3 linked regions of the Natronosporangium hydrolyticum genome follow. The protein of the gene in region 1 binds, or shares a complex with, the protein of each later gene. Links are inferred from orthologs where the notes say so. Each region holds a gene or a part of one and is shown in the gene's direction. Other genes may lie near its edges. The genes, in order: JQS43_RS08045, rny and JQS43_RS18025.

Evidence for each region.
Region 2: JQS43_RS08045 (region 1) and rny share a complex: the UniProt entries of both Bacillus subtilis proteins name them as parts of the possible RNA degradosome complex. The link is inferred for Natronosporangium hydrolyticum from one-to-one orthologs.
Region 3: JQS43_RS08045 (region 1) and JQS43_RS18025 share a complex: the UniProt entries of both Bacillus subtilis proteins name them as parts of the possible RNA degradosome complex. The link is inferred for Natronosporangium hydrolyticum from one-to-one orthologs.

Annotation. Positions count from the first base shown.
Region 1 is NZ_CP070499.1:1,780,051-1,790,111, forward strand. What follows is about bases 4,666-7,424. They hold JQS43_RS08045 (6-phosphofructokinase), read left to right. Parts: upstream 4,666-5,411; coding sequence 5,412-6,437; downstream 6,438-7,424. Other genes in these bases: JQS43_RS08040 (polyadenylate-specific 3'-exoribonuclease AS), read left to right, coding at 4,756-5,277; proC (pyrroline-5-carboxylate reductase), read left to right, coding at 6,467-7,288; JQS43_RS08055 (glutathione peroxidase), read right to left, coding at 7,334-7,424. In the rest of the region: JQS43_RS08025 (adenylate/guanylate cyclase domain-containing protein), read right to left, coding at 1-3,466; JQS43_RS08030 (hypothetical protein), read left to right, coding at 3,635-3,832; JQS43_RS08035 (Crp/Fnr family transcriptional regulator), read right to left, coding at 3,855-4,496; more of JQS43_RS08055, read right to left, coding at 7,425-7,825; JQS43_RS08060 (thymidine kinase), read right to left, coding at 7,836-8,468; JQS43_RS08065 (class II 3-deoxy-7-phosphoheptulonate synthase), read left to right, coding at 8,596-10,005. UniProt on the Bacillus subtilis protein: Catalyzes the phosphorylation of D-fructose 6-phosphate to fructose 1,6-bisphosphate by ATP, the first committing step of glycolysis.
Region 2 is NZ_CP070499.1:3,957,303-3,967,595, reverse strand. Bases 4,112-7,102 are described here. They hold rny (ribonuclease Y), read left to right. Parts: upstream 4,112-4,753; coding sequence 4,754-6,451; downstream 6,452-7,102. Other genes in these bases: JQS43_RS17725 (glycosyltransferase family 4 protein), read left to right, coding at 6,513-7,102; JQS43_RS17735 (regulatory protein RecX), read left to right, coding at 4,112-4,173. Outside these bases: JQS43_RS17760 (ClpP family protease), read right to left, coding at 1-224; JQS43_RS17755 (antibiotic biosynthesis monooxygenase family protein), read right to left, coding at 331-678; JQS43_RS17750 (MFS transporter), read left to right, coding at 751-2,028; JQS43_RS17745 (DUF3046 domain-containing protein), read left to right, coding at 2,025-2,225; recombinase RecA, read left to right, coding at 2,427-3,470; more of JQS43_RS17735, read left to right, coding at 3,475-4,111; more of JQS43_RS17725, read left to right, coding at 7,103-7,772; JQS43_RS17720 (class I SAM-dependent methyltransferase), read left to right, coding at 7,766-8,482; JQS43_RS26345 (prenyltransferase/squalene oxidase repeat-containing protein), read left to right, coding at 8,479-9,576. UniProt on the Bacillus subtilis protein: Endoribonuclease that initiates mRNA decay. Initiates the decay of all SAM-dependent riboswitches, such as yitJ riboswitch. Involved in processing of the gapA operon mRNA, it cleaves between cggR and gapA.
Region 3 is NZ_CP070499.1:4,014,188-4,024,516, reverse strand. What follows is about bases 1-3,027. They hold JQS43_RS18025 (polyribonucleotide nucleotidyltransferase), read left to right. Parts: upstream 1-323; coding sequence 324-2,732; downstream 2,733-3,027. Other genes in these bases: JQS43_RS18020 (M16 family metallopeptidase), read left to right, coding at 2,742-3,027; rpsO (30S ribosomal protein S15), read left to right, coding at 1-123. Also shown: more of JQS43_RS18020, read left to right, coding at 3,028-4,061; JQS43_RS18015 (hypothetical protein), read left to right, coding at 4,290-5,159; JQS43_RS18010 (IS630 family transposase), read left to right, coding at 5,194-6,288; JQS43_RS18005 (HIT family protein), read left to right, coding at 6,366-6,803; JQS43_RS18000 (MFS transporter), read left to right, coding at 6,816-8,084; JQS43_RS17995 (IS630 family transposase), read left to right, coding at 8,217-9,311; JQS43_RS17990 (hypothetical protein), read left to right, coding at 9,411-10,329. UniProt on the Bacillus subtilis protein: Involved in mRNA degradation. Catalyzes the phosphorolysis of single-stranded polyribonucleotides processively in the 3'- to 5'-direction. Necessary for competence development in Bacillus subtilis.

The DNA of each region.
Region 1 (10,061 bases):
AGTCGAGGAGTTCGGTGCGCAGGAGCGCGAGTCGCGCCTCGTCGTCGGCTCGGCGCAACGCCGCCGCGGCCAGCGCCAGGGCCAACATCCGGTCCGGGACCGACGGGATCTCCGCCAGCACCTCGGCGGCGGCCAGGTGCGCCTCACCAGCGGCCAGGTCATCGGGGGCCAGCGCCCCCTCCGCGGTGTGGAGCGCCGCTTCGCACCATCGGGTACGCCGCAGGGCGCGGAGCCGGGTGGCGAACGCCGCGGCCGGTCTTCGCCCGGTCAGGGCGGCCGCCACCGCCGCCTTGTTGACCCATTGCCCGCTGGCCATCACCGGGACCGCGCCCCAGCCCTCGATGAGTTCGTCCAACAGCTCCGCCGCCTCCGCCAGCTGACCGAGCATCGCCCGGTACAGTGCGGCGGCCGAGAGCGCCCCCCAGACCGACCGTTGATAGCCGGTCTCCCGAGCCAGCTGCAGCGTGGCCGCGACGGTGTCGGCGGCGGTGGCGTCGAGCCGCAGCGCCGCCAGGCAGACCCCGACATCGTCCACATCCTCCCAGTGGCCGGCGGCGGCGACCTCGGTGATCTGCCGAATCCGATCCAGGTCGCCGGTGAAGTAGGCCCGCATCTGTTCCCCGGAGTGGTCGGTCAGGGCGTTGTAGCCGCCTGGCCCGTCGAGCTGGAGCGACTCGGCGAACAGCGCCTGGGAGGCGCGCCAGTCGCCCTCCTCCCGGACCAGGTGGGACAGGTTGCGCAGGGCTCGGCGGAGGGTCACCATCTGGTCGCGCCGGCACTGCTCGGTGATCTCCCGGAGTACCTGCAGGGCGCCGCCGTCTCCCGCCTCGTAACGGGCGGTAGCGATCGTGATCCGGGCGCTCGCGGCGGCCTCGGCGAGTCCGAGCCGGTCGGCGATCACCGCGGCGCTCTCGGCGGCGGTGATCGCGGGCTCGATCTCGTAGCTGAGCATATAAAGCCGGCCCAGTTCGATGTAGAGGTCGACCTTGGTGGCGTCGTCCGGCAACGGTTCGGAGAGCTGGATCGCCCGGTGCAGGAATTCGAAGCCGGTGTGGCGGTCGGCGCGCATTCGGGCCTCCTGGGCGAGCAGGGTGTAGGCCCTGGCCGCTTCGGCCGCTGGCTCGCCCGGGGCCCCCTGCTCGGCGAGGTCGTTCAGCCGCTCGGCGAGGATGCGCAACTGGTTGGCGCCGTCGCCAGCGAGGAAGCTGTGCCGGTCGCGGTAAAAATCGATCTCCGCGGCGAAGAGCTCGAACCGGAGCCGCTCGGTCTCGGCCGCCAAGCCGTCGGCATCCGCGGCGGAGCCGGCCGGGTCGTCCGTGGTGAGCGAGAGCGCCCGGGCGATGTGCCGGGCGGCCGCGTCGAGCGCGTGCAGGGCGTAGGCGTGCTTCGCGGCGCGGTAGAGCGCCTGCCGGGCGGCTAGGGCGTAGCGGCCGACGGGCATCCGGAGCGATCGGGCGATCTCGTGACCGGCCCACCGGTGATGGGCGAGCACCTCGGCCAGGTCGGTGTCGTGGCGCTGCCACACGGTTTCGAGCCAGTCCGCGGTGCGCTCGTGCCGGGCGATCCGCTCGGTACGGGGGAGGCGTTGGTAGCAGACATCGCGAACCAGGACGTGCTGGAACCGAAACTCGCCCTCACCGGCCATCGTGGACTCTAGCTGCTCGATGATGAATTCGCGCTGCTCCAGCCGGCGCAGCGACCGTTCGACCGAGCCGGCGGCCCGGCCGAGGGCCGCGGCGACCGCGCCCGGCCAGAACTGCATGCCCACCACCGCAGCCGCCTGGAGCACCGCCCGGTCGGCCGGATCGAGTAGATCGACCCGGTTGGCGATCACGCCGTGCACGCTCTCGGGCATCGGAAGCTGCTCGTTGTTCAGACCGGTGTCGGTCTGCCCAGGCAGTAGGGTGGCGGCGACCGCACCGCGCTCTACCAGCATCCGCACGTACTCCTGGGCGTAGAGCGGATTGCCGTCGGCGAGTTCGACCAGCGGGCGTAACGCTTCGGCGGTGAAGAACGCTTTGCCGAGCATGTGCCGGCAGAGCGCGGCCATGCCGTCGCTGCGTAGCGGTGGCAGGGTGATGGTCAACGATCCGGTGATCGTGCCGGCCCAGCTGGCGTCCCGCTCCACCAACTCGGGCCGCGCCGTAGTCAACACCAGCAGCGGCACCTCTCGAGCGGCGGCTGCGAGCAGTTCGATGAACCGGCGCATGGACTCGTCGGCCCAGTGCAGGTCCTCGAAGGCGAGCACGGTGGGGCGGTGGCGGGCCAGCCGGATGAGGAACCGCCGCCACGCCGACTCGGCCTCTTCGGCCGGAAGTCCGGCACCGGGCAGGCCGACCAGCGGTCGCAACGCCTCGATCAGCCGGTCCGCCTCCGCACCCTGCGCCACCTGCCGTACCGCGCGGTCCAACCGCTGCCGGGCGGTCTGCGGCGAGTCGCTGTCCAGGATGCCGGCCTGGGCCTTGACGATGTCAGTGAGGCCGGCGTACGTCACGTTCTGGCCGAACGGTGGGCAGTTGCCGACGTGCCAGGTCACCGCGGTACCGGCGATCCGGTCGGCCCGCCGGCGTAGTTCCCGCACCAGCCGGCTCTTGCCGATCCCGGCCTGCCCGAAGATGGTGACCAGTTGGGCGGTCTGGCCGGTCACGGTCCGTTGCAGTGCGCCAGCGAGCAGGCCGAGTTCGTGCTCCCGCTCCACCAACGGCGTGGCGTCCGGCTCACCACCGTCTGGCCGGCGTTGGACCGGTGCCACCGCCAGGAAGAGTTCGGTCTGCGCCGACCGTCCCCGAAGCTGAGTGGCGGCGTGTGGCTCGTACCGGATGGTGGTCGCGGTCTGGGCCTGGGTGTTCCCGCACACCAGCACGCCCCCCGGCGGCGCGATCGCCTCGATCCGGGCGGCGGTGCTGACGACGTCGCCGGCGACGATCGCCTGCCCACCGTCGCGGGCGGCGGCGATGTCCACCAGCGCCTCCCCGGTGGCGATGCCCACCCGGTAACGCAACTCTTCACCGTGCTCGGCGGCGAGGTCGAGCAGCAGCCGTTGCAGCTCCAGGCCGGCGCGCACGCAGCGCAGCGGGTCAGCTTCGGTGGTGATCGGGGCACCGAACAACGCCATCACGGCGTCGCCGATGTACTTCTCCACCACGCCACCGTGCTCGTGGACCACGGTACGAGCGACCTGGTAGAAGCGGCTCTGCAACTGCCGGACCAGCTCCGGATCGGCCTGCTCGGCGTACCTGGTGGACTCGACCTGATCAACGAAGAGGACGCTCACCCGCCGGCGGTCCTCGGTGCTCGGTCGGCTGGGCGGTTGCTCGTCGCGGGGCTGGCCGCAGCCGGTGCAGAACGCGGTGCCCGGGCGCAACGGTCGGCCGCACTGCCGGCAGGAGTCGGTAAGTGCGCTGCCGCAACCGCCGCAGAATCGGTCATCGTCGGTGACGGCTCGGGAACACCGTGGGCAAACCACTTTGACGAGTATGCCGTCTCGGGCAAACTGTCGGAACCCCGTCTGTCGGCCACCAGACATTGGCCGCTCGGCAGGTATCACTCAGCCGTCCACCTGGCTAGCCTCGATTGGCGCGGGGGTCGGTCATCGTCCGGCCGCTGACCATCTATTACACGGAGCGGAGAAAGTATGGTTTACGTGAAGCTTGAGCGTTCGTGGACGGACTCGGCAGGGACGACGCACGACGCGGGGGCGATGGTGGACGTCGACGCCGGGACGCTGGCGTCGTTGCAGGCCAACGGCACGGTCACCGAGCCCGGCAGCGGTGACCCGCGGCCGGACACCTCCGGCTGGGCCGGCCCTGACGGCGGCGGGTCGAACGCCTAGACCGATGCCCCGGCCCGGGTGGTCAAGCGGTCATACCCGCGCGCCGGCGCAACGCCGGTAGGTCGGTGACGATGATCCGGCGGCCTTCGGTGCGCAGCCAGCCACGGGCTGAGAACGAGCCGATCGCCTGGTTCACGCTCTGGCGCGAACCGCCGGCCATCTCAGCGAGCTGGCTCTGGTTGAGTTCGATGGTGACCATCGCCGCCTGGCTGTCACCGGCCAGCCGTACCAGCGCTTTGGCCACCCGGCCGGGCAGGTCGAGGAAGACATGGTCCGCGTTCTGTTCGGTGAGCCGGCGGATCAGCCCGCCGAGGGCGCGCATTACCGCGTCCAGGATCACCGGATGGGAGTGGACCAGGTCGAGGAAGGCGGCGCGGGACAACGCCAGCGCAGCGCAGTCCTCGATCGCCTCGGCCGAGGCGGAGCGGGGCGAGCCGTCCAGCAACGACACCTCGCCGAGCACATCCGGAGGGCGTACCACCGACAGCAGGGCACGCTCGTTGGTCGGCGCGATCAGATAGACGGCAACCGCGCCGCGCCGGAGCACCACCAGCGAGTCGCCCGGATCGTCCTGATGGAACAGCACCTGGCCCTTGCGATAGGTGCGGGGGACCGCGGCGGCGATCACCCGCTGCCGGGCCTCCGGGCTGAGGCCGGCGAACATCTCCACCCCGGCGAGCGCGTCGCCGCCGCCATCTGGCGAGAAATTTACCTCCACGACTGTCTATCCTCCCAGAGTCGGGGTCCGGCCACGGAGCGGGCTCCGGCGCTCCTGGGTTGCGGCCGACGGGGCGACCGGGTGTCACGAGTCATGCGGCGAGGGTAGTAGTTCGCTGCCAAGGCTGGCTGGCCCGGTCCGCTACGACGCGCTACCGGGCGCCGCGATTCGCCCGCGGTGGCGCCGATGGGTGATGATGGTCCGGATGGTTTACCGGTATTTCTACGATTGTGAGTTCATCGAGGACGGGCGCGTGGTCGACCTGGTCTCGATCGGAGTGGTGGACGAGTTCGGCCGGGAGTTCTATGCGGTCTCCACCGAGTTCGACGCCGCCGCGGCGGTGCCCTGGGTGCGCCGCAATGTGCTCGCGAAGCTGCCATCACCCGCCGACCGCGCCTGGCGCTCCCGGCGCGAGATCCGCGATCAACTGTGGGAGTTCCTCACCGAGCCGGTCCGCGACTCGGGCGAGGAGCTGGAGCTGTGGGCCTGGTACGCGGCGTACGACCACGTCGTGCTGGCGCAACTGTGGGGGGCCATGCCACAGCTGCCGCGGGAGATTCCCCGGTTTACCAAGGACCTCCGCCAACTCTGGGACGACCTGAAACGGCCGAAGCTGCCCGCGCCCGAGGCGGGGCGCCACGACGCGCTGGTGGACGCCCGGCACAATCTGGCGCGCTGGCGCGCCATGACCGGGGCGCGCGAACCCGGACCAGGCCAGTGGCGATAAGGTGACGAGTACGGCCCGCCCCGGGCCGGCAATGAGGCCGTCGCCAGCCGGGGCCGACATGTAAGGCCTGATCTCAGCGCCCGCGCAGCGCCGGGCCGCTGAGCTTCGACAACCCTGTGGGAAGGACGAGCGTCATGCGAATCGGCGTGCTCACCGGCGGCGGTGACTGCCCTGGCCTCAACGCGGTGATCCGGGCGGTGGTCCGAAAGGGGATCACCGAGTACGGCCACGAGTTCGTGGGTTACCGCAACGGTTGGCGGGGTCCGCTGGACAACCTGACCCGGCCGTTGGATGTCAGCTCGGTACGCGGGATCCTGCCGCGGGGAGGCACCATCCTCGGCTCCTCGCGGACCAACCCCTTCAAGATCGAGGGCGGTGTCGAGAAGATCACCGCCAACCTCGCCGAGCAGGGTGTGGACGCGCTGGTCGCGATCGGCGGCGAGGACACCCTCGGGGTTGCGGCCAAGCTCTACGACCAGGGCGTGCAGGTGGTCGGGGTGCCGAAGACCATCGACAACGACTTGAACGCGACCGATTACACCTTCGGGTTCGACACCGCCGTCAACATCGCCATGGAGGCGATCGACCGGCTCCACACCACCGCGGAGAGCCACCACCGCTGCCTGGTGGTCGAGCTGATGGGCCGGCACGCGGGCTGGATCGCCCTACACGCCGGCATGGCCGGCGGCGCCAACGTGATCCTGCTGCCGGAGCGGCAGTTCGACGTGGAGAAGGTCGCCGCGTACGTCGAGAAGCGGTTCGAGACCGAATATTCGCCGATCGTGGTGGTCGCCGAGGGCGCCACCCCGCTGACCGGCCAGATGGTGCTGCAGAACCAGGAGCGGGACGCGTTCGGGCACGTCCGGCTCGGCGGGATCGGCCAGTGGCTGGCCGAGCAGGTCGAGGAGCGCACCGGCAAGGAGTCGCGAACCGTGGTGCTCGGGCACATCCAGCGCGGCGGCACGCCCACCGCCTTCGACCGGGTGCTCGCTACCCGGTTCGGGCTGCAGGCGATCGACGCCGTCCACGACGGCGACTGGGGCAAGATGGTGGCGCTACGCGGCACCGACATCGTCCGGGCGCCGCTGTCGGAGGCGACCGCCGAGCTGAAGACGGTTCCGATCGAGCGGTACGCCGAGGCCGAGGTCTTCTTCGGCTGAGTAGCTGACCCGACCTGAAGGAGTGGGTAATGGCGCCGGGGGTGCACACGGTCGCGGTGATCGGAGCCGGCAAGATCGGTGAGTTGGTGCTCGCCGGTTTGTTGCGGGCCGGTTGGCCACCGGACCGGCTGCTGGGCACCACCCGGCGCCCGGAACGAGCTGCCGAGCTGGCCGAGCGGTACGGCATCCGGATGGTGGACAACCCCACCGCCGTGACCGAGGCGGCGGTGTTGGCGATCGCGGTGAAGCCGCAGGACGCTCCGGCGTTGCTGGCCGAGCTCGGGCCGCAGGTGCCGCCAGAGAAGCTGGTGCTCTCGCTCTGCGCCGGGCTGCCCACCAGCTTCTTTGGGGAGCGGCTCGCCCCCGGCACACCGGTGGTCCGGGTGATGACCAACACTCCGGCGGTGGTGGACGCGGCGATGACCGCGATCGCGGCCGGTCCGCACGCCACCGGCGAGCAGTTGGCCATCGCCGAGGAGATGTTCACCCCGCTGGGCCGGACGATCCGACTGCCCGAGAGCCAGTTGGATGCCGTGACTGCGCTCTCCGGCTCCGGCCCGGCGTACTTCTACTACCTGGTGGAGGCGATGACCGACGCCGGGATCCTGCTGGGCCTGCCGCGGCAGGTCGCGCACGACCTGATCGTGCAGACCGCGGTCGGTTCGGCGGTGATGTTGCGCGACTCCGGCGAGCATCCGGTGCGGCTGCGGGAGGCGGTCACCTCGCCGGCCGGGACCACCATCTCGGCGATCCGGGAGCTGGAACGGCACGCGGTGCGGGCGGCGCTGATCGCGGCGCTGGAGGCCGCCCGGGACCGGGCCCGGGAACTCGCCGCCGCCACCAAGAGCTAACGACCCGGCCGACCACGAGCGTGATCGGCCGGGCCAAACCCGAGGTCAGTTCGGTAGCACCTTCTCGATCGCGGCGACCAGCTCCGGGGCGTCCGGCTCGGTGCCCGGGTCGAACCTGCCGGCCACTGAACCGTCCGGCGCCACCAGGAACTTCTCAAAGTTCCACCGGATATCACCGGTGTGGCCCGCCGCGTCGGCGGTGGTCACCAGCTGCTGATAGAGCGGATGCCGGCCAGCCCCGTTGACCTCCACCTTCGCGGTCATGGGGAAGCTGACGCCGTAGTTCCGCTCACAGAACTCGGCGATGTCGGCCGCGCTGCCCGGCTCTTGGCCGCCGAACTGGTTACAGGGCACTCCTAGCACCACCAACCCCCGGCTGGCGTAGGCCTGCCAGAGCGCCTGCAACCCGGCGTACTGGTTGGTGAGGCCGCACTCGGAGGCGACGTTGACCACCAACAGTGCCCGGCCCCGATACTGTGACAGCTCGGCCGACCCGCCGGTGAGTGCGTCGATTTCTACGTCGAAGACGGTAGTCATGGCGGCGAGACTACCCTGCGGGCCCGAGCTGCCCCCGCTGATGGTGGCGCCGGCACAGCACCTGGTAGCGAACTCCGTCGCCGTCGGTGTCGCCGATCACCACCTGGGCCCCCTCCCGGGCGACCACGCCGTCGACGATCCGGGCGTTGTGTAGTCCTCGCCGGCCGCACCAGCACCACACCTCGACCTGCAGCCGCGAAACCTCGTCCGCGAGCTCGAAGAGCCGCTGCGCTCCCGGGAACATCCGGGCCCGGAAGTCGGTGGCGAGCCCGAACGCGTAGACATCGATCTCCGCCTCGTCCACCAGCTGGGCCAGCTGCTCGACCTGCGCCACGGTGTAGAACGACGCCTCGTCGCAGATCAGGTAGTGCACCGGGGCCGGCTGCCCGGCGACCAGCTCCCGCAGGTCCAGCTCCGCGGTGACCTCGACCGCTTCGCGGCTGAGCCCGATCCGGCTCGACAACTGAGCCGGGCCGGCCCGGTCGAAGGTGCTCAGCACCAGCCCTCGCCGGCCCTGCCGGGCGTGGTTGTAGTCCAGCTGCAGCGCCAGCGTCGACTTGCCGCAGTCCATCGGGCCCCAGAAGAAACGCAGCGCGGCACCGGCCGCCGGCGATACCGGTGGCCGCCCTCGGTCATCGGTCATGTCACCGGAGGGTACGGGGCCGGGCCCGTACCCTCCGGTGGTGGTCTCCGGTGATCATCGCCCAGTAGGCGGAACAGGGTGGGCTCGGTGATGGCGGAGCCAGTGACTCGCCGTAGGCTTGTCAGTCATGAGCCGCCAGTGGCATGAGTTCTCTCACCCGGGGGTCGAGTCCCCGGTCTTCGCGGTCGCCCGCCCCGCGACCGACCCGACCGAAGCCAAGGCGCTGGGCCTGGACACCTGGCGGGAGCTACCCCGGGCGCAGACCCCACCGTGGCCCGACCAGGCCGCCGTCGCCGATGTCTGCCGGGTCCTCGACACCGTCCCCTCGGTGGTCGCGCCGTACGAGGTCGACCAGCTCCGGGAGCGGCTGGCGATGGTCTGCGCCGGGGAGGCGTTCCTGCTGCAGGGCGGCGACTGCGCCGAGACCTTCGCCGACAACACCGAGCCCCATCTGCTCGCCAACGCCCGCACGCTGCTGCAGATGGCGGTGGTGCTGACCTATGGCGCCTCGCTGCCGGTGGTGAAGGTCTCCCGGGTCGCCGGCCAGTACACCAAGCCCCGGTCGAATCCGACCGACGCGCTGGGCCTGCCGGTCTACCGCGGTGACATGATCAACTCTTTGGAGCCGACCGCGGAGGCCCGGGTCGCCGATCCGCAACGGATGGTCCGGGCGTACGCGAACGCCTCCAGCGCAATGAACATGCTCCGCGCCTACCTCGCCGGCGGCCTCGCCGACCTGCACGCCGTGCACACCTGGAATAAGGGCTTCGTGCGGGATTCGCCCGCCGGCGAGCGCTACGAGGCGATCGCCCGGGAGATCGACCGGGCGCTGGCGTTCATCCAGGCCTGCGGCCTCACCGACGACGAGGCGCTGCGGACGGTCACGATCTTCTGCTCCCACGAGGCGCTCGCCCTGGAGTACGACCGGGCGCTGACCCGGGTCGCCGCCAGCGGCCGGGCGTACGGGCTCTCCGGACACTTCCTGTGGGTGGGGGAGCGGACCCGGCAGATCGACGGCGCCCACGTCGACTTCATCTCCCGGATCGCCAACCCGATCGGGGTGAAGATCGGCCCCGGCTGCACGCCGGAGCAGGCGGTGGAGCTGTGCGAGAAGCTCAACCCGGAAAACATCCCCGGTCGGTTGACCTTGGTGGCCCGGATGGGTAACCAGCGGGTCCGGGAGGCGCTGCCACCGATCGTGCAGAAGGTCACCGCCGCCGGCCACCAGGTGGTGTGGCAGTGCGACCCGATGCACGGCAACACCTTCGAGACCTCCAACGGGTTCAAGACCCGCCACTTCGACCGGATCGTCGACGAGGTGCTGGGCTACTTCGAGGTGCACCGGGAGCTGGGCACCCACCCGGGTGGGCTGCATGTGGAGCTCACCGGGGAGCCGGTCACCGAGTGCCTGGGCGGCGCCCAGTCGATCGAGGACACCGACCTGCCGGACCGCTACGAGACCGCCTGCGACCCTCGCCTGAACACCCAGCAGTCGCTGGAGCTGGCGTTCCTGGTCGCCGAGATGCTGCGCGGCTAGCCGGGCGCGGCTAGCCGGGCGCGGCCACCCGGGCGCGGCCACCCGGGCGCGGCCAC
Region 2 (10,293 bases), 2.2 Mb from region 1 along the record:
GCCAGGCCGGCGCTGACCGAGCCGCCCGGCGAGTTGATGTAGAGGCTGATGTCGGTGCGGCGGTCCTCCGCGGAGAGCAGGAGCAGCTGGGCGCAGAGCCGGTTGGCGACCTGGTCGTCGACCTCGCTGCCCAGCACGATGATCCGCTGCTGGAGCAGCCGGGTGGCCAGCAGCGCATCCAGGTTGCCCGAGCCCACCGAGGGCTCCACGAGTGTGGTCGGCAATGGTCCTCCCAGGTTGGTTCCGGTGTCCCGACCGATAGTGGTCGCCGGTCCGGCGCTGGGAAAGTGGACTCTGCCGGTGGCAGAACTCCTTCGCCGTCAGCAGATTTCAGGGCGCCGGCGGTGGGTAGCGGTACGAACGCTCAACCTGGGCAATGTGGACGCTGAACATGTCGTACCAGCGCCGGCGGCCGGTCTCCTGTATCGGCAGATGGGCGGCGTGTGTCCGCCAGGCCTCGATCGATGCTCGGTCGCGCCAGTAGGAGACGGTGATACCCAGCCCGTCGGCGCCCCGCGCCGAGTCGACGCCGAGGAATCCGGGCTGCTCGGTGGCGAGCGCCAGCATCCGTTTCGCCGCGGCTGCGTAGGCCTCGTGGTCGTCGTCGTGCCGAACCGAGGTGAAGATGACCGCGTAGTACGGCGGCTCATAGGGCGGGACCGGTGTGGCCACGGACACGTGGGGTCTCCTTCCGGCGTGGCGGTGGTAGCGCCAGGATAGAGGGCCTGTCCGTCACTTCAGGGAGCGCTCGTGGAGAACCCGACCGTCGCCTCGGCCACACCGTCACCGGCCCGGGTCGCCACCGTTCAGCGACGCACGCTCGGGCTGCTCTTCACCACCCAGACTCTCGGCGGGGTCGGGGTGGCGATCGGCCTTTCGGTGGGGGCGCTGCTGGCGGTGGAGCTGGCCGGGGTGGGCGTCTCGGGGCTCGCCACCAGCGCGGCGGTGGTGGGGGCGGCGCTGCTGGCGGTGCCGGTCACCTGGGTGATGCGACAGTACGGTCGACGCCCGGGTCTGGCGGCGGCGTACCTGGTGGCCGCGGTGGGCGGGGCGGCGGTCGTCGTCGCCGCGGTGATCGGGGCGCCGTTGTTGTTGTTCGTCGGGTTGTTCCTGTTCGGGGGCGGCACCACCGCCGGGAACCTGGCCCGTTACACCGCCGTCGATCTGGCGCCGCCGGCCCACCGGGGCCGGCACCTGTCGTTGGTGGTGTGGGCGACCACGGTGGGGGCGGTGGCTGGGCCGAATCTGGCGCCCGCCGCGGGGCGGCTCCTCGACGGGTACGGCATCCCCACCCTCGCCGCGCCGTTTCTCTTCTCGGCGGTGCTCTTCGGGTTGGCGGCGCTGGTCCTGCTGGCGCTGTTGCGGCCGGATCCGTTGCAGCTGGCCCGGCGAATGCACGGCGAACCGCCGAGCCCAGCCGGCAAGGTGGGCGTGCGGCCGGCGTGGGCGGCGGTGGTGGCGCAGCCGGCGGCGCGGTTGGGGGTCGCCGCGATGGCGGTGGGCCATCTGGTGATGGTCGCGGTGATGGCGATGACGCCGGTGCACATCCTCGACGCTGGCCACGACGACGCGCACACCTTGCGGATCGTGGGGGTGGTGCTGAGCGTGCACATCGCCGGGATGTTCGCCTTCGCGCCGGTGACCGGTTGGCTCACCGACCGGTACGGGCGGCGGCGGGTGATTCTGGGCGGGATCGGGGTGTTGCTGGCAGCCTGTGCGGTGGCCGGCACCGCCGGGCATCATTCGGCGCAGTTGACGGTCGGGTTGTTCCTGCTGGGGCTGGGCTGGTCCGGCACGATGGTGGCGGGCTCGACGCTGCTCAGCGAGTCGGTGGGCGACGATCTCCGCCCGTCTGCGCAGGGCCTCTCCGACCTGGTGATGGGCCTGGCCGGCGCCGCGGGTGGGGCGCTCTCCGGGCTGGTAGTGGCCTGGGCGGGCTACCCCACGCTGGCGCTGTTGGCGGCGATCGCCGCGGTGCCGTCGCTGGCGCTGGCGCTGCGCCCGGTGCGTGAGAGGCTGTACGGGTGAGGGTGAGCGATTTCTGGCACCGTTTGGAGCAGGTCTTCGGCCCCGGTTACGCGGCGAGCGTGGCCAGTGATCAGGTGTTGTCGCAGCTCGGCGGCCGGACCATCACCGAGGCGCTGGGCGCCGGGGTGGCGGCCGGCGAGGTGTGGCGGGCGGTGGTGGCGGCCTATCCCGATCGGGTGCCCTCGAAGCTTCGCTGAGTGACCCGACTCCTGCTCGCTGGTCGGCGCGTCGCCGCGCTATCGTACGCACGTTCGGCTATTGTCCACAGGTCGGCCCATCCACGGTCGGCCCATCCACAGGCTGCGGCCGGTTGCCTGTCGTTTGTCGGACCAACCGCTTACGGTGTCCGGGTGGCGAAGAAACCGAAGAGTGATCAGAGTGGGGCAGGAGCGGGGACGATGGCAGCAGTGCCCGACAAGGAAAAGGCGTTAGAGCTCGCGCTCGCGCAGATCGACAAGCAGTATGGCAAGGGCTCGGTCATGCGACTGGGTGAGCGACCGGTGGTCGAGATGGCGGTGATCCCGACCGGGTCGATCGCGCTCGACGTGGCGCTCGGCGTCGGTGGCCTGCCCCGTGGCCGGGTGGTCGAGATCTACGGTCCGGAGGCCGGCGGTAAGACCACGCTGGCGCTCCACGCGGTGGCGAGCGCCCAGCGTTCCGGGGGTAACGCCGCGTTCATCGACGCGGAGCACGCTCTCGACCCTGATTATGCGAAGGCGATCGGGGTGGACACCGACTCGTTGCTGGTTTCCCAGCCCGACACCGGTGAGCAGGCGCTGGAGATCGCCGACATGCTGATCCGTTCCGGGGCGTTGGACGTGATCGTGATCGACTCGGTCGCGGCGCTGGTGCCGCGGGCCGAGATCGAGGGCGAGATGGGAGACAGCCACGTCGGGTTGCAGGCCCGGTTGATGAGCCAGGCGCTGCGCAAGCTCACCGGGGCGTTGAACAACTCCGGCACCACCGCGATCTTCATCAACCAGCTCCGGGAGAAGGTCGGCGTCATGTTCGGGTCGCCGGAGACCACCTCTGGTGGCCGGGCGTTGAAGTTCTACGCTTCGGTACGGCTGGATGTGCGGCGGATCGAGAGCCTGAAGGACGGCACCGACGTCGTCGGCAACCGGACCCGGGTCAAGGTTGTGAAAAATAAGGTCTCCGCGCCGTTCAAGCAGGCGGAGATGGATATTCTCTACGGTCGCGGGATCTCTCGCGAAGGCTCGCTGATCGATGTCGGGGTGGAGCAGTCGATCATCCGGAAGTCCGGCGCCTGGTATACCTACGACGGCGACCAGCTCGGGCAGGGCAAGGAAAATGCCCGGAAGTTCCTGGCGGAGAATCCAGACGTCGCCGCGGAGATCGAGAAGCGGATCCTGGAGAAGCTCGGCGTCGGCAAGGTCGCGGACGAGACGGGTGGCCAGCCGTTGCCGCCGGTCGACTTCTGATCCGGTGACCGGGAAGCGTCGCGGGCGCACGGGGCGTGGCTGGGATGCGGCGCCGCCCCGTGCCCGGCGTCCTCGCGCGGCTGCGGAGCAGCAGCCGTCGTCGACTGATCCGCCGGAGGTCCGTGATCCGCCGGAGGTCCGTGATCCGGCGGAGCGGGCCCGGGAGATCTGCCTCCGCCAGCTGGCGGTGCGACCCCGCACCCGGGCCGAGCTGGCTCAGACGCTGCAGCGCCAGGGCATCCCGGACGAGGTCGCGTCGGAGGTGCTGGCGCGGTATAGCGAGGTCGGCATGATCGACGACGCCGCCTTCGCTCGAGCCTGGGTGAGTAGCCGCCATCACAGCCGTGGCCTAGCCAGTCGGGCGCTCGGGCAGGAGCTACGGCGGCGCGGGGTCGACTCCGAGACGGCTGGTGAGGCGTTGGCGGAGCTGGACTCCGAAACCGAGCTGGCGACGGCGCGGGAGTTGGTGGCGCGCAAGCTTCGCACCGCCCGCGGCGAGCCGCAGGCGTTGCTGCGGCGGCTGGTCGGGATGCTTGCCCGCAAGGGCTACCCTCCCGGTTTGGCGTTCCGGGTGGTGAAAGAGGCGCTCGCCGCCGACGAGCGGACCGCGGAGGTGGCCGACCACCTCGACCCCGACGCGTGGGCAGCCGACGTCGGTGACCCGCATGAGAGCGTCGATCGGGAGCCGGAGACCCCGGCGTAGTAGGTGCCCGTCACCGGGGTCCACATACACACCCGTGGCCACCCTCTCCGAAGGGCAACACTTTCGACACTCACCGTAAAAATACTCGGCAGTTTGCCCTGGTTTGCGAGTCGAGCGATGTAGGTCGATCCCTTCGGCCCCTTGACCAAATCGTTATCTGGGCCTAGCCTCGCCAGTACAGGAATGTGGCAGACCATAGCGGAGCTAACCGCGCAAGATTGACCGGATAACAGTCGAGCAACACTTCTGAGAGGTGCCGCGCAACACATCGACAACTGTCGGATGATGCGTCGGCCTCGTCCCGCCCGCGACTCGGCGGTCGGGAGGGGCGCCGTCGATATCGTTAGACATCAGTGTACCGAAGCGCCGTCGCCGGCCGAGCCGAGCCGACGACGGCGTTGTGTACCCATGATCCGGGTGAGCGCGATCGACGGGCGCCTCGGCGCCCCGCCGATCGTGTAGTTCGCGCTGGTCAGGGGCCCGGTCCACTGCCGGTCAGCTTCGCGGCGACGCAGGTCTCGTCACCTTCCACGGCGGCGGCGGCGCCTAACGGTGCCGCCACGGGCGAAGGGAGACCGCCATGACCGCGGTCGAGTTGACGTTGGTGACGATGGTGATAGCGCTCAGCGCCACCGTCGTAACGGCACTTGGCTGGGGGGTCCGGTACGTCCGGCGCCTCGACACCCGGCTGGCGAGCCCGCGGGGGCGCAGCGACGCCGTGGCGACCGCACCTTCGGCGACCCGCTCGGCGACCGCCAGCGCCGACGCCGCCGCCCAGGCCCAGGCCCAGGCCCAGGCCGAGGCCGAGGAGCTACTGGCCCGCGCCCACCGCCAGGCTGAACGCGAAGCGGAGCAGCTGCGGGAGGCGGCCCGGCGCAGCGCCGAACGCGAGGTCGCCGCCCTCACCACCGAGGCGCAGGAACGCCTCACCGGGCTCAAGGAGCGGGCCGCCGAGCTGGAACGCCGGTCGACCCGGCTGGACGAGCGGGAACGCCGCCACGCCGACGAGGCGACCCGGCTGGCCGAGCGGGAGAAGCGGCTCGCCACCGCCGAAGCGGAGCTGGCCCGGCACACCAGCGCGCTCGCCGACGAACAAGCCGTGCTCGCCGCCGCCCACCAGACCGTCCACGCCGAACTGGAACGGATCGCGGGCCTGACCGCGGACGCCGCCCGTGCTGAGCTCGTCGCCGGCATCGAAGAGCAGGCCAAGCGGGAAGCGGCGGTGCTTGTCCGCGATCTGGAGGCCGAGGCGCGGCGGACTGGCGAGGCGCGGGCCCGTCACCTGGTCGCCGAGGCGATTCAACGGGTCGCCAGCGACCAGACCACGGAGAGCACCGTCAGCGTCCTGCACCTGCCCAGTGACGACATGAAGGGGCGGATCATCGGCCGGGAAGGCCGCAACATCCGGGCCTTCGAATCAGTCACCGGCGTCAACCTGATCGTCGACGACACTCCCGAGGCGGTGCTGCTCTCCTGCTTCGACCCGGTGCGGCGCGAAGTGGCCCGAGTGACGATGGAACGGCTGGTCGCCGACGGCCGGATCCATCCACACCGGATCGAGGAGGTCGCCGCCGCCGCCCAGCAGGACGTCGCGGAGCTGTGTCAACGGGCGGCAGAGGAGGCGCTGCTGGAGGTGGGCATCACCGATCTGCATCCCGAGCTGGTGACCCTGCTCGGCCGGCTACGTTACCGCACCAGCTACGGGCAGAACGTGCTCCGGCACCTGGTCGAGACCGCGCACATCGCCGGTCTGCTCGCCAGCGAGCTGCGGTTGGAGCCGGCCCAGGCGCGGGCGGCGAAGCGGGCGGCCTTCCTGCACGACATCGGCAAGGCGCTCACCCACGAAGTGGAGGGGTCGCACGCCAAGGTCGGCGCTGACGTCGCCCGGCGCTACGGGGAGTCCGACGAGGTGGTGCACGCCATCGAAGCCCATCACAACGAGATCACACCGCAGACCGTCGAGGCGGTCCTGACCCAGGCCGCCGACGCCTGCTCCGGTGCCCGTCCGGGGGCCCGGCGGGAAGGACTGTCCGCGTACATCAGCCGGTTGGAGCGGATCGAGGAGATCGCCGTCGGCAAGCCCGGGGTCGAGAAGGTCTACGCCATGCAGGCCGGCCGCGAGGTCCGGGTGATGGTCCACCCCGAGCAGGTCGACGATATCGGTGCGGCGGTGCTGGCTCGCGACGTGGCAAAGCAGATCGAGGAGGAGCTCACCTACCCGGGGCAGGTGCGGGTGACCGTGGTCCGGGAGTTGCGCGCCACCGAGACCGCCCGCTGACCCCTCACGGTATCCTCGGCGCACGGTATCGTACGGCGAGGCCGGATCGGGGAGGGTGTGAGTGGAGGACGGGCCACTGCGGGTCGCGCTGCTCACCTACCGGGGCAACCCTTTCTGCGGCGGTCAGGGTGTCTACGTTCGGCAGCTGAGTCGGGCCCTGAGCGACCTGGGCCACCACGTCGAGGTCTTCGCCGGCCAGCCCTATCCGGAGCTGGTTGACGCGGTGACTCTCACCCCGGTGCCGAGCCTCGACCTCTACCGGGAACCCGACCCGTTCCGGTGGCCCGCGCTGCGGGAGTACCGCGACCTGGTGGATGTGCTGGAGACCGCCACCATGGTGACCGGGGGTTTCCCGGAGCCATTGACCTTCTCGCTGCGAGCGCGCCGGCTGCTGGCGGCGCACCGGCATCGGTTCGATGTGGTCCACGACAACCAGACGCTCGGCTACGGCCTGCTCGGCCTCGGCCGGCTCGGGTTGCCGCTGGTGACCACCATTCACCATCCGATCCAGATCGACCGGCAGCTGGAGCTGGCGGCCGCCACCGGTCTGCGGCGTTGGTCGAAACGCCGCTGGTACGCCTTCACCCGGATGCAGCGGCGGGTGGCCCGCCGGCTGCCTCGGGTGGTGACCGTGTCCGAAGCGTCGCGACAACAGATCACCACCCACCTGAGCGTGCCCCCGGACCGGATCGACGTGGTTCCGATCGGGGTCGACACCGACCGGTTCCGGGCTGACCCCGCGACGCCCCGGGTGCCCGGCCGGCTGGTCACCACCGCCAGCGCGGACGTCCCGCTCAAAGGGTTGGTGCCGCTGCTGGAGGCGGTGGCGAAGCTGCGCACCGAGCGGCAGGTCGAGCTGGTGGTGGTCGGCTCCACCCGGCCCGGCGGTGCGGTCGCCGCGGCGATGCGCCGCTACGACCTCGGCGGGGCGGTCCGGTTCACCGGCCGGCTCAGCGAGACCGCGCTGATCGGCGAGCTGGCCAGCGCCGAGGTGGCGGTGGTGCCGTCGCTCTTCGAAGGATTCTCGTTGCCGGTGGTGGAGGCCATGGCCTGCGCCACCCCGGTGGTGGCGACCACCGCTGGGGCGCTGCCGGAGGTCGCCGGCCCGGACGGGGAGGCGGCGCTGCTGGTGCCCCCCGGTGACGGGTCGGCGCTCGCCGCCGCCATCGGTCGCCTGCTCGACGACCCGCCGTTGCGGCAACGGCTGGGCGCTGCCGGCCGCGCCCGGGTCACCGCCTCGTTCAGCTGGCGCGCCGCCGCCGCCCGGACGGTGAGCAGCTACCGGCGGGTGCGCGCCGGCCGGGAGGTGGCCGGGTGCTGACGATCGACCCGGCCCGGCTGGCCGGCACCCCGGGCGGTCGGGCCCTCGACATCGGCTGCGGCCAGGGCCGTCACGCGTTCGCGCTGGTCCGGCAGGGGCTGCCGGTGGTCGCCCTGGACTGGGACACCGACGCGCTGGCCGAGGTCAGCGACATGGTGGCGGCGATGCGCCAGGCCGGCGAGGTGCCGGCCGGCGCCGGGGCGCTGGCGGTCCGCGGCGATGTCCGGCGGCTGCCGTTCCCGGACGAGTCGTTCGACGTGGTGGTCGCCGCCGAGGTGCTGGAGCACGTACCCGACGACGAGATGGCGATGGCGGAGCTGGCCCGGGTGCTTCGGCCGGGCGGTGTGGCGGCGGTGACCGTGCCCCGGTGGTGGCCGGAGCGGATCTGCTGGGCGCTCTCCACCGAGTACCACCAGGTCCCCGGCGGCCACGTCCGGATCTACCGGGGGCGGCAGCTGCGGGCCCGGCTGCGGCGGGTCGGGCTCGTCCCGGAACACACCCACCACGCCCACGCGCTCCACTCGCCGTACTGGTGGCTGCGTTGCCTGTTCGGTGACCGGGCCGACCGGGCGTGGCCGGTGCGGGCATACCATCGACTGCTCGTCCACGACATCCTGCGTGGTCCATGGTGGACGAGGCGGACGGAGCGGCTGCTCAACCCGGTGCTCGGCAAGAGTCTGGTGGTGTACGCGCACAAGGAGCCCGGGTGAGCACCGGCGGCGTGCTCGACCAGAGCATGATCATCCAGACCGCGGCGTACATCGCGGGCCTGCAGCGGCCGGACGGGCAGATCCCGTGGGAGGCGGGCGGAGAGACCGACCCGTGGGACCACGTCGAGGCGGCGATGGCGCTGGATGTGGCGGGCCGGCCAGCGGCGGCCGCCGCCGCGTACGAATGGTTGGTGGCCACCCAGAACCCGGACGGCTCGTGGTGCCGCGGCTACCGCGACGATCGGGTGACCGACCCGGTCCGGGATGCCAACTTCACCGCGTACCTCGGGGTGGGGATGTGGCACCACTACCTGTCCACCGGCGACCGGCGGTGGCTGGCGCGGCTTTGGCCGACGTTGGGTGCCGCCGTCGAGTTTGTCCTGGGGCTGCAGGCCAGCGGCGGCGAGGTGGACTGGGCCCGGGGTGTCGACGGCGACCCGGCCGGTGAGGCGCTGCTCTCCGGATCGGCGAGCATCCACCACAGTCTCCGGTGCGCCGCGGCGATCGGGCGGCTGCTGAACCAGCCCCGACCCGAGTGGGAGCTGGCCGCGGCCACGCTGCGGCACGCCATCCTCGCCCACCCGGAGCGGTTCTCGCCGCGTACCCGGTACTCGATGGACTGGTATTACCCGGTGCTCGGCGGTGCGCTGCGGGGTGAGCCGGCGCGGACCCGGCTCGCCGCCGGCTGGGAGGGTTTCGTGGTGGCGGAGTGGGGTGCCCGCTGCGTCGCCGACCGGCCCTGGGTGACCGTCGCCGAGACCTGCGAGTTGGCGCTGTCGCTGTGGGCGGTGGGGCGCTCCGGTCCGGCTCGCCGGCTGCTCCGGCAGGTGCAGCGGCTGCGCTGCGGTGACGGCTCGTACTGGACCGGCTATGTGGTGCCGGACCGGGCGGTGTGGCCGGAGGAACGAACCTCCTGGACCGCCGGTGCGGTGCTGCTCGCCGACGCGGCGCTGGCCGGTGAGCCGGCGACCCGGGCGGTCTTCGACGGTGGCGAGCTGCCGGCCGGGCCGACCGCCGCCGAGTTGGCGGGGGTGCCCGACTGCACGGTCTCGCCGCGCTGCAGCACCCGCAGTGAGCCGGTAGCCGCGACCTGATGGAAACCGTCGCGGTCCAGGGCGGTGCGGAAGATCCGGTACGGCGCCTGGCCGCCGTCGGCCGGGTCCTCGAACACGTCGTGGATGACGAGCAGGCCGCCGGGGCGCAGGTGTGGCGCCCAGCCGTGGTAGTCGGCCTGGGCGGCGGCGTCGGTGTGGCCGCCGTCGATGAATAGTAGCGCCAGCGGGGTGGCCCAGATCGCGGCTACGGTGGCGGAGTCCCCGACGATGACGGTGACGGTGTCTTCGACGCCGGCGGTGGCGAGCACCCGGCGCAGCACCGGCAGGGTGTCGATCCGGCCGGTGACCGGGTCGACCAGGTCGGGATCGTGATACTCCCAACCGGGCTGGTGCTCCTCCGAGCCCCGGTGGTGGTCAAGGGTGATCACCGGGGCGGCGGTGTCTCGGGTACTGGCGGCTCGGGTACTGGCGGCTCGGGTACTGGCGGCTCGGGCCGCCGCGGCGAGGTAGATCGTCGACTTGCCGCAGTAGCTGCCGATCTCCAGCAGCGGGCCGCTGGTTGCGGCGGCTTGCACCGCGGCCTGGTAGAGGGCGAGCCCTTCGTGCGGCGGCATGAAACCGGGCGCCGTCTCGGCGGCGGACCGCAACGCTGCCTCCACGCCCGCTCTCCTCTCGTGAGTTGACCATGGGGTTGGGGACGGAAACTGGCCCGAATCATGTACCTAGGTCCATGATCAGCCCGAGTGGGGGCGGGGG
Region 3 (10,329 bases), 2.2 Mb from region 1 along the record:
CACCACAGCCGCCGCGGCCTGTTGCTGCTGGTCGGCCGCCGCCGCCGGCTGATGGGATACTTGCAGAAGGTCGACGTCGGCCGGTACCGCACCCTGCGCGACCGGCTCGGACTTCGGCGATGACCAGACGGGGAGCGGCCTGGGGCTGCTCCCCGACTCATATCTGAACGGGTGGGGCGACCACGAGGAGCCGATCGGCGCACCGGTCCTCGGTAGTGGCTCCCGGGCCGGCGGCGTCGCCGCCGACTCCCGGGCGCTTCAATCGAAGACCGGACGCCCGGCTCCGCGGTCGTCGACCCGACGAGCAAGGAGCTTCGAACCAAATGAATGAAAAACTAAGCCCGCATCACGCCACGGCGGTGATCGACAACGGCGCCTTCGGCACCCGGGAGATCGTCTTCTCGACCGGGCGGCTCGCCCGGCAGGCCGGCGGCTCGGCCACGGTGACCCTGGGCGACACGGTGGTGCTCTCCGCCACCACGCTAAGCAAGTCGCCGCGAGAGCATCTTGACTTCTTCCCGCTCACTGTCGACGTCGAAGAGCGGATGTACGCCGCGGGCCGGATCCCCGGCTCGTTCTTCCGACGGGAGGGCCGACCCAGCGAGGACGCGATCCTCACCTGCCGGCTCACCGACCGGCCGCTGCGCCCGAGCTTCGCCCACGGGCTGCGTAACGAGGTGCAGGTCGTCGCCACCATCCTGGCGCTCGACCCCGCCCACCCGTACGACGTGGTCGCGATCAACGGCGCCTCGATGTCGACCAAGCTCTCAGGGGCGCCGTTCTCCGGGCCGATCGGCGCTACCCGGATGGGCCACATCGATGGGCAGTGGGTGGCGTTCCCGACCCGCGAGGAGCTGGAGCGCGCCACCTTCGACATCGTGGTGGCCGGGCGGACGCTGCCCGACGGCGACGTGGCGATCATGATGGTGGAGGCCGAGGCGACCGAGCACTCGGTCGGGCTGATCGCCGCCGGGGCGCCGAAGCCGACCGAGGAGGTCGTCGCCGGTGGCCTGGAGGCGGCCAAGCCCGCGATCCGCGAACTGTGCCGGGCCCAGAGCGAGCTGGCGGAGGTCGCCGCCAAGCCGGTCGGCGACTTCCCGATCTTCCTCGACTACAGCGACGAGGTCTATGAGGCGGTCGCCTCGGCGGCCCGTGGTCGGCTCGCGGAGGCGCTGCGGATCGCCGGCAAGAGCGAGCGCGAGGAGGCGCTCGACCGACTCAAGGAAGAGACCCTCGCCGCTCTCGCCGAGCAGTTCGAGGGGCGCGAAAAGGAGGTCAGCGCGGCGTTCCGGTCGCTGACCAAGTCCGAGGTCCGGGCCCGGGTGCTGCGCGACGAGGTGCGCATCGACGGCCGTGGGCCGCGGGACATCCGGCCGCTCACCGCCGAGGTCGGGGTGCTGCCGCAGCGGGTGCACGGCTCGGCCCTCTTCGAGCGGGGCGAGACCCAGATCCTCGGCGTTAGCACCCTCAACATGCTCCGGCTGGAGCAGACCATCGACACCCTCGCGCCCAACAACACCAAGCGCTACATGCACCACTACAACTTCCCGCCGTACTCGACCGGGGAGACGGGCCGGGTCGGCTCGCCGAAGCGGCGGGAGATCGGCCACGGTGCGCTGGCAGAGCGGGCGGTGATCCCGGTGCTGCCCAGCCGGGAGGAGTTCCCGTACGCGATCCGGCAGGTCTCCGAGGCGATGGGCTCCAACGGCTCCACCTCGATGGGCTCGGTCTGCGCCTCGTCGATGGCGCTGATGCATGCTGGGGTGCCGCTGAAGGCGCCGGTCGCCGGCATCGCGATGGGGCTGATCTCGGATGAGGTCGACGGGAAGACCGCCTACGTCACCCTCACCGACATCCTCGGCGCCGAGGATGCCTTCGGTGACATGGACTTCAAGGTCGCCGGCACCCGCGAGTTCGTGACCGCGTTGCAGCTCGACACCAAGCTCGACGGGATCCCGTCGGATGTGCTCGCCAGCGCGCTGGCGCAGGCGTACGACGCCCGGCTGACCATCCTGGACGTCATGGCCGGCGCGATCGCCGAGCCGGCGCCGATGTCGGACTACGCGCCGCGGGTCACCACGGTCCGGATTCCCGTCGACAAGATCGGTATGGTGATCGGGCCCAAGGGCCAGACCATCAACGCCATCCAGGACGAGACCGGCGCCGACATCTCCATCGAGGACGACGGCACCATCTACGTCGGGGCTACCGACGGGCCCTCCGCGGACGCCGCGGTCGAGCAGATCAACGCCATCGCCAACCCGACCTTGCCGAAGGTGGGCGACCGGTTCCTGGGCACGGTCGTGAAGACCGCCGCCTTCGGCGCCTTCATCTCGCTGCTGCCCGGCCGGGACGGCCTGCTGCACATCTCCAAGGTCGGCGAAGGTAAGCGGGTAGAGCGGGTCGAGGACTTCCTCAACGTCGGCGACAAGGTCGAGGTCCAGATCGCCGACATCGACGGCCGCGGCAAGATCTACCTGGACAAAGTCGGCGCCGAGACGACCGAGGCGCCGGCGAGCAACGGGCAGCCCGCCCCCGCCGGCAACGGTTCGGGCGGCGAGCGGCCCGCCGGGCGCGACGATTCGGACCGTGGCCCCCGTGGCCGTGGCGAGAAAGACAGCGGCGACCGCGGCCCGCGGCGGGACGCCGCCGAAACCGGCGACAGCGGCGGCGACAGCGGCAGCGACGGCGACGAGGACGGCGAGCGCCGTCGGCGGCGTCGCCGGCGCTGACCCGCGCCGATGACTGACACATCTGCGCGCCGACCGCCCCGGCGGGCGGCGCGCACCGAAACCCTCACCGACGACCCGCTCGGGGGCACGATCTGCCGGACCGTGTTGCCCAGCGGGTTGCGGATCCTGACCGAGGCGGTCCCCGCCACCCGCAGCGTCGCCTTCGGGGTGTGGGTGGCGGTGGGTTCCCGGGACGAAACGCCCCGCCTGTCCGGGGTCTCCCACTTCCTCGAACACCTGCTCTTCAAGGGCACCCGCCGCCGCAGCGCGCTGCAGATCTCGGCGGCGATCGAGGCGGTGGGCGGCGAAACCAACGCCTTCACCACCAAGGAGTACACCTGCTTCCACGCGCGGGTGCTCGACAAGCACCTGCCGTTGGCGATCGACGTCATCTGTGACCTGATCACCGACTCGGTGCTGGCCGCGCCGGACGTGGAGACCGAGCGTGGGGTGATCCTCGAAGAGATCGCCATGCACGACGACGAACCCAGCGAAGAGGTGCACGAACTTTTCACCGAGCAGCTCTACGGTGAAACTCCGCTCGGGCGCCGGATCGCCGGCACCACCGAGACCATCGGGGCGATGAGCCGCCGGCAGATCCAAGGGTTCTACCGGCGCCGCTACCTCGCCCCGTCGATCGTCGTCGCGGCCGCCGGCAACCTCTCCCACCAGCAGGTGGTGCGGCTGGTCCGCAAGGCGGTGGCCGGCACCGTGTTGGACGGCGCCGCGAGTAACCCGGCGCCGGTCCGGGCCAGCCACCCGAGCCCGCCAGTCGGGCAACCCGGCACCGTTGCCCGGCACAAGGACACCGAACAGGCGCACCTGCTACTCGGCCGACCCACCATGCACCGCAGCGACGAGCGCAGGTTCGCCCTCGGCGTGCTGAACAATGTGCTCGGCGGCGGCATGTCCAGCCGGCTCTTCCAACGCATCCGGGAGGAGCGCGGCCTGGCGTACGCGATCTACTCCTTCACCGGGCTACTCGCCGACAGCGGCACCTTCGGTGTCTACGCCGGATGCGCGCCGGGCAAGGTCGACGAGGTGCTCGACCTGGTGCGGGCGGAGCTCGCGCAGACCGCCCGGCACGGCATCACCGCCGAGGAGTTGGCCCGAGGTAAAGGCATGCTCGCCGGCAGCGTGGTCCTCGACCTGGAAGACACCGGCAGCCGGATGAGCCGGCTCGGCAAGGGGGAGCTGCTTTACGAGCGGCCGCTGCCGGTTGACGAGCTCCTCGCCAGAGTGGACGGTGTCACCCGGGCCGAGGTGAACGAGCTTGCCGAGCAGCTGCTCGCCGGCGACTTCTCGGTCGCCACCATCGGCCCGCACTGAGTTCTGGCCGCGCCACCCTCCCGGGACTTGCCGCCATCGTCTACCATCGAAGTCCAGTACGGATAGAGGGGGCTGGCTGGGGATGCCTGCCGGCTGGGTGTGGGGGCAGCGATGGCTTCTCGCGAGCAGATTGGACCGATCGAGCGCCATCCTGCGAGTTCGACTGCGCTGGAAGCTCGCGCGCAGGCGTTTGAACGGCTCGCAGGACAGGCGACCGATCATGAGCAGATGACCGATCGAGCCTTCGGCCCGGCCAACCGCCATTGGGAGGGCATGGGCGCCGCCGAGCTGGTCTCCGCGCCATTGCCACTCAAACGGCGAATCCAGGAAGCGAGCGAGGCGCTCATGTGGGCGGCGTTGGCGGTCCGCTACTGGGCAGGCAGGGTCGAGGAGTTCAACAGGAGAGTCGCCGACCTGGAAGGTCGGTGGCCGGGGACTGAACCGGGCTCGTGGATGGTCCGGACCGGTCCCTCATGGGTGCCGTTCGACCCCAACAATGCCACGCACGCCATGGAATTGAAACGGGAACGGGAACGGCTGCAGCTCGAGTGGCGCTCGGATTATCAACTCTACATCGACCAGGGTGAAGATGAGGCGGTCGCGATGCTGCGCCGTGGCCCGACCGCCGAGAACCTGCAGCTGGCGCGCGAGGCGGGGCTGATTCCAGCGACCGGGGTGTGGGGGTTCTTCGCCGCCAGATGGGACGCGATCGTCGCACCCGAGATCGCGGCGGAGCTGGCCGCGGCGCTTGCCGACCCCACCCAGGTGCCCACCATAGAGCAGGTGGAGGAGTTTGCGGAGCTGCTCGAGCATCACGCGGACGATCCAGCGTTCGCAGCGTTTCTCAGCACTCTCACCCCGGCTGAGTTTCTGCAGATCCGTGCAAACCTGTCGGTCATGACCCGGGACGGTCGGCAACTCCCGGCTGAGCAGGAGCGGTGGGAGACTGCGCTGGCCAAGATTCAGGAGGGCCTCGGAGTTGCGCTCGCCACCGCTACCACTCACCGAGGCAGCTACGACCAGGCCGGTTCTTACACTCCCGGCCCGCACGAACTAGTGTCTCGTGATCCTGTTAGCGTTATCTTGATGTGTCGTTGACTCGGTTGTGATGTCGGTGGTCGATGCTGGTGGGGTGGAGTTGACGCAGGAACAGACCGCCGAGCTTCGGGCTGTGATCAACAGCCGGGACGTGTCCGGAGCGGTCGCGACCCGGGCTCGGATCGTGTTGTGGATGGCCGAGGGAAGAAGGCGCAAGGACGTGGCGGCGTTGGCTGGCGTGTCGCTGCCTACTGTGGATCGCTGGGTGGGTCGGTACGAGGCCGAAGGGCTGGCGGGTCTGGAGGAGCAAAAGCGGGGCGGGCCCAGGCAACAGGTGCCCGCCCGGGTGCGTGCCCGGATCCTGGCGCTGAGCCGGACCAGTCCACCGGCCGAAACCGGGCTGTCGCACTGGTCGAGTCGTCAGATGGCCGGCTACATCAGGCGGACTGAGGGTGTGCCGGTGTCCTGGCACTACGTGGCCCGGCTGTGGCGTGAGCATGACCTCAAGCCGCACCTGCAGGGCACGTTCAAGCTGTCGAAGGATCCACGGTTCGCCGAGAAGGTCGCCGACGTGGTCGGGCTGTATCTGGACCCGCCGGCCGGAGCGGTCGTCCTGTCGATCGACGAGAAGACGCAGGTCCAGGCGCTCGACCGTACCCAGCCGATGCTGCCGATCGACTTCGGGCTGACCGAGAAACGCACCCACGACTACGTCCGGCACGGCACCACGAACCTGTTCGCCGCACTCGATGTCGGCACGGGGCAGGTGACCGCCGGCTGCTACCCGCGCCGCACCGGCGAGGCGTTCCTGGCGTTCCTGCGCAAGGCGGTCAAGCCGCACGCTGGCAAGCAGATCCACGTCGTGCTGGACAACCTGTCCACCCACACCACCCCCGAGGTGAAGGCATGGCTGGAGCGCAACCCGAACGTCACCCTGCACTTCACCCCGGTCGGATCGAGTTGGATCAACCAGATCGAGACCTGGTTCGGGCTCATCACCAGGCAGGCCATCCGGCGGGGCACGTTCACCTCGGTCAACGCCCTGATCGCCCGTATCCGCGCCTACGTCGAACACTGGAACACCGACGCCAAGCCGTTTGTATGGACCGCCACCGCCGGCCAGATCCTCGCCAAGGTCCGCTGGACCGAGACCAACGTCAAGCAACTCGTAGCGGACAACTCAAAGTAACGCAAACAGGATCACGGAACACTAGGATTCCGAGACAGGGTCAACTTATGAATGGCTGTATATTCTGCGAGATTGCGATGGGTGAACGTCAGGCGAAGATGATTTGGCGTTCCGCGAATTACGTGGCCTTTCTCTCCATCTATCCCAACACTCCAGGAGCAACTGTCGTCATTCCAATCGAACACTACACCAGCTACGTGGCAACAGCGCCCGCCGAAGTGTCCGCTGGGCTCCAACTCGCCGCCGTTGAGGTAGCCCAGCTACTCGACACGGCGTTCCCCGATGTAGCACGGACAGCAATAGTCTACGAGGGATACGGAGTCGACCATTTGCACGCAAAGCTATTTCCACTACACGGAACAGCGGAGCTTAAGGATCGTTGGAGGCCGATTCATTCGAATGTCAAAACGACCTTCGACACCTACCAAGGCTACGTATCTTCTCATGACGGCCCTCCTGCGAGTGATGACGAGCTAAGTGAGATTGCTGAGCAGATTCGCGCGACAAACCAATAGGAATCCACTTCAGTGCACACAGAACAGAATGATAGAGTTGGCCGAGAGGCATCGGCCTCGCTTCTTAGAAATAGGCCATTCGGCATATACTTTCTAGCTTGGGCGGTTAGCAAGGCCGGCACTCAGGTCGGTTACATTGCAATACCTCTTGTGGCTGTTCTCACATTGCAGGCATCGCCCATAGAAGCTGGATTGGTGGGGGTAGCTGCGACAGTTTCCACGTTGATAATGAGCCTTCCGGCCGGGGTGATGGCTGATCGCTTACACAGGCGCCGTCTTATGATCGGCGCCGAGTTTACTCGTGGCGCTGCATTGCTCTATATAGCAGTGGCTGGGTGGTACGGGTGGCTTTCCATAAGCTGGATGCTGGTAGTTGTCTTTGTGTTCGGTGTTGCAACGGTACTCTTCGACGTCTCGGCCCAGAGTTTCCTTCCTGAGCTGGTTGACCGACGTTTCTTAGTGTCTGCGAACTCGAAACTGGCTAGCTGGGAAGCGGGGGCAAGCGTTACTGGCCCGGCAGCGGGTGGTGCTTTGGTTCAGCTAGTAACTGCACCGGCGACAGTTCTCCTAACAGCCTTTAGCCACGTGGCGTCTGGCTTACTGTTGCTCAGAGTTAGGGGAGATGGACGCGGGCCATCAGCGGCGAAGAAGGAAAGCATTTTCCAGCAGGTGAGAGACGGGGTCACCTTCGTAATAGCCAATAGCTATCTGCGTGTCATGGTGGCTATGGGCACTCTGTTGAACTTTGCGACATATATGCTTATTATCATAATGCCAGTCGTCTTTCGCGAGTATGGCTTAAGTAGCGTTGAACTAGGGTTTCTGTTGGCAGCCGGAGGTGCGGGAGGGCTGGCCGGAGCTGCGACCGCTCGGCGATTGGTTGATGTCGTTGGGTTTGGCCGAGCGCTATGGATGGTCGGCGGAATTGCCGGACCGGCCGCCTTTCTTGTCCCCTTCGTGTCTCCGGGCCTCATGCACCTGGTTGCCTCTTCGGCGTGGTTTATTCTGGGATATCGCGTAGGATTGACTAATGTCCTTATGGTCACGCTGCGTCAGACCGTAACACCAAATCGTCTACTGGGTCGTGTCACTGCCAGTACAAGGATGCTGATCGTTGGGTCGCTTTCCGGAGGGGCCGCGCTGGCGGGATTCATTGGAGAGTACGCTGGCCTCGGAGCTGCTCTGTGGCTGGGAGCAACCGGAGTAGCCATAGCAGCATTTCCGATCTACTTTTCAAAGCTTCGCACGTTAAGAGAACCTCCTGCTGCTCAGATGGATTGAGTTGGGGGAGATCGTGGACGCGTGCGTACGGATGCTGGTGAGCAGCGTACCTACTAGTGTCTCGTGATCCTGTTAGCGTTATCTTGATGTGTCGTTGACTCGGTTGTGATGTCGGTGGTCGATGCTGGTGGGGTGGAGTTGACGCAGGAACAGACCGCCGAGCTTCGGGCTGTGATCAACAGCCGGGACGTGTCCGGAGCGGTCGCGACCCGGGCTCGGATCGTGTTGTGGATGGCCGAGGGAAGAAGGCGCAAGGACGTGGCGGCGTTGGCTGGCGTGTCGCTGCCTACTGTGGATCGCTGGGTGGGTCGGTACGAGGCCGAAGGGCTGGCGGGTCTGGAGGAGCAAAAGCGGGGCGGGCCCAGGCAACAGGTGCCCGCCCGGGTGCGTGCCCGGATCCTGGCGCTGAGCCGGACCAGTCCACCGGCCGAAACCGGGCTGTCGCACTGGTCGAGTCGTCAGATGGCCGGCTACATCAGGCGGACTGAGGGTGTGCCGGTGTCCTGGCACTACGTGGCCCGGCTGTGGCGTGAGCATGACCTCAAGCCGCACCTGCAGGGCACGTTCAAGCTGTCGAAGGATCCACGGTTCGCCGAGAAGGTCGCCGACGTGGTCGGGCTGTATCTGGACCCGCCGGCCGGAGCGGTCGTCCTGTCGATCGACGAGAAGACGCAGGTCCAGGCGCTCGACCGTACCCAGCCGATGCTGCCGATCGACTTCGGGCTGACCGAGAAACGCACCCACGACTACGTCCGGCACGGCACCACGAACCTGTTCGCCGCACTCGATGTCGGCACGGGGCAGGTGACCGCCGGCTGCTACCCGCGCCGCACCGGCGAGGCGTTCCTGGCGTTCCTGCGCAAGGCGGTCAAGCCGCACGCTGGCAAGCAGATCCACGTCGTGCTGGACAACCTGTCCACCCACACCACCCCCGAGGTGAAGGCATGGCTGGAGCGCAACCCGAACGTCACCCTGCACTTCACCCCGGTCGGATCGAGTTGGATCAACCAGATCGAGACCTGGTTCGGGCTCATCACCAGGCAGGCCATCCGGCGGGGCACGTTCACCTCGGTCAACGCCCTGATCGCCCGTATCCGCGCCTACGTCGAACACTGGAACACCGACGCCAAGCCGTTTGTATGGACCGCCACCGCCGGCCAGATCCTCGCCAAGGTCCGCTGGACCGAGACCAACGTCAAGCAACTCGTAGCGGACAACTCAAAGTAACGCAAACAGGATCACGGAACACTAGGCCCTGACTGGATCGATGGGCTGCAGGAAGCAGGCAAAGCTACCTTCGAATTGGGCGGTGAGTGGGCGAACGGCGTGCCGGAGGTCTACGGCTACCAATTGCTGGGTCCATTGCTGCACCACGGCGACTACGATCAGCACTTCCTAGACCGGATCGGCAGTGACATGATCGAGTTCGAGATGGCGCATGGCGGCAGCGGGGTCTGGACCAGCATCCACGACCTCGCCGGGCTCGATCCGTTCCTGGGCACCGACACCAATCACTGGGTCCGGCTGGACTGGAGCGGTGAGTGGGACGATCCGCAAGCGATCGCCGGCTTCGACCCGATGCACGGGCTCATGAGTGCGTTAGAACGCAATCCCGAGGCTGCCAAGACTGTCCTGACCGGAACCTATGAAGGCGGAGACGCGTTCGCCTTGCTCACCGACGACGAGGGGAACCCAATCCTCGATCGGGACGGTAACGAAATCTACGAGCAGCGCCTACCGCGGCTGCAACACCTGCTCACGGAGCGCGAGTGGTTCGCCGACTTCGGCGACCCCTTCGCGTTGCGTGACCCGAGTGGGTGGGCCAACGACTGGAGTGAGCACAACCCGGGCCACGCCGCCCTGGGTCGGATGTTGGAGGCCTCCGTTGTCGGGGACCCATCCGATGAACGCGCCGTCCTGATTGCTGAGCAGATCGTCTATGGGCTAAACGCCGTCGACCCGAGGCCGGGCGGTGACCTGATGCCCTCGGCAATCAGAGAGCCGGTCGCGGCCATCATCGCCACCTACATCGAAGACGTAAATGAGAATGTCTTTGTGGACGAGCCGGGAACTGCCGGAGCTTGGGGCATTGATGCCACCTATCCGGTCGAGGCCCGGCAGGAGATCATCACGCGCCATAAGACCGACCTTGAACTCCTCCTGAAGGATCTTGGCCGAGATGAGGTGGCGCAACACACAGTGAGAGCCGCACAGTACGAATACACGTTCGACATGTATGAGTATT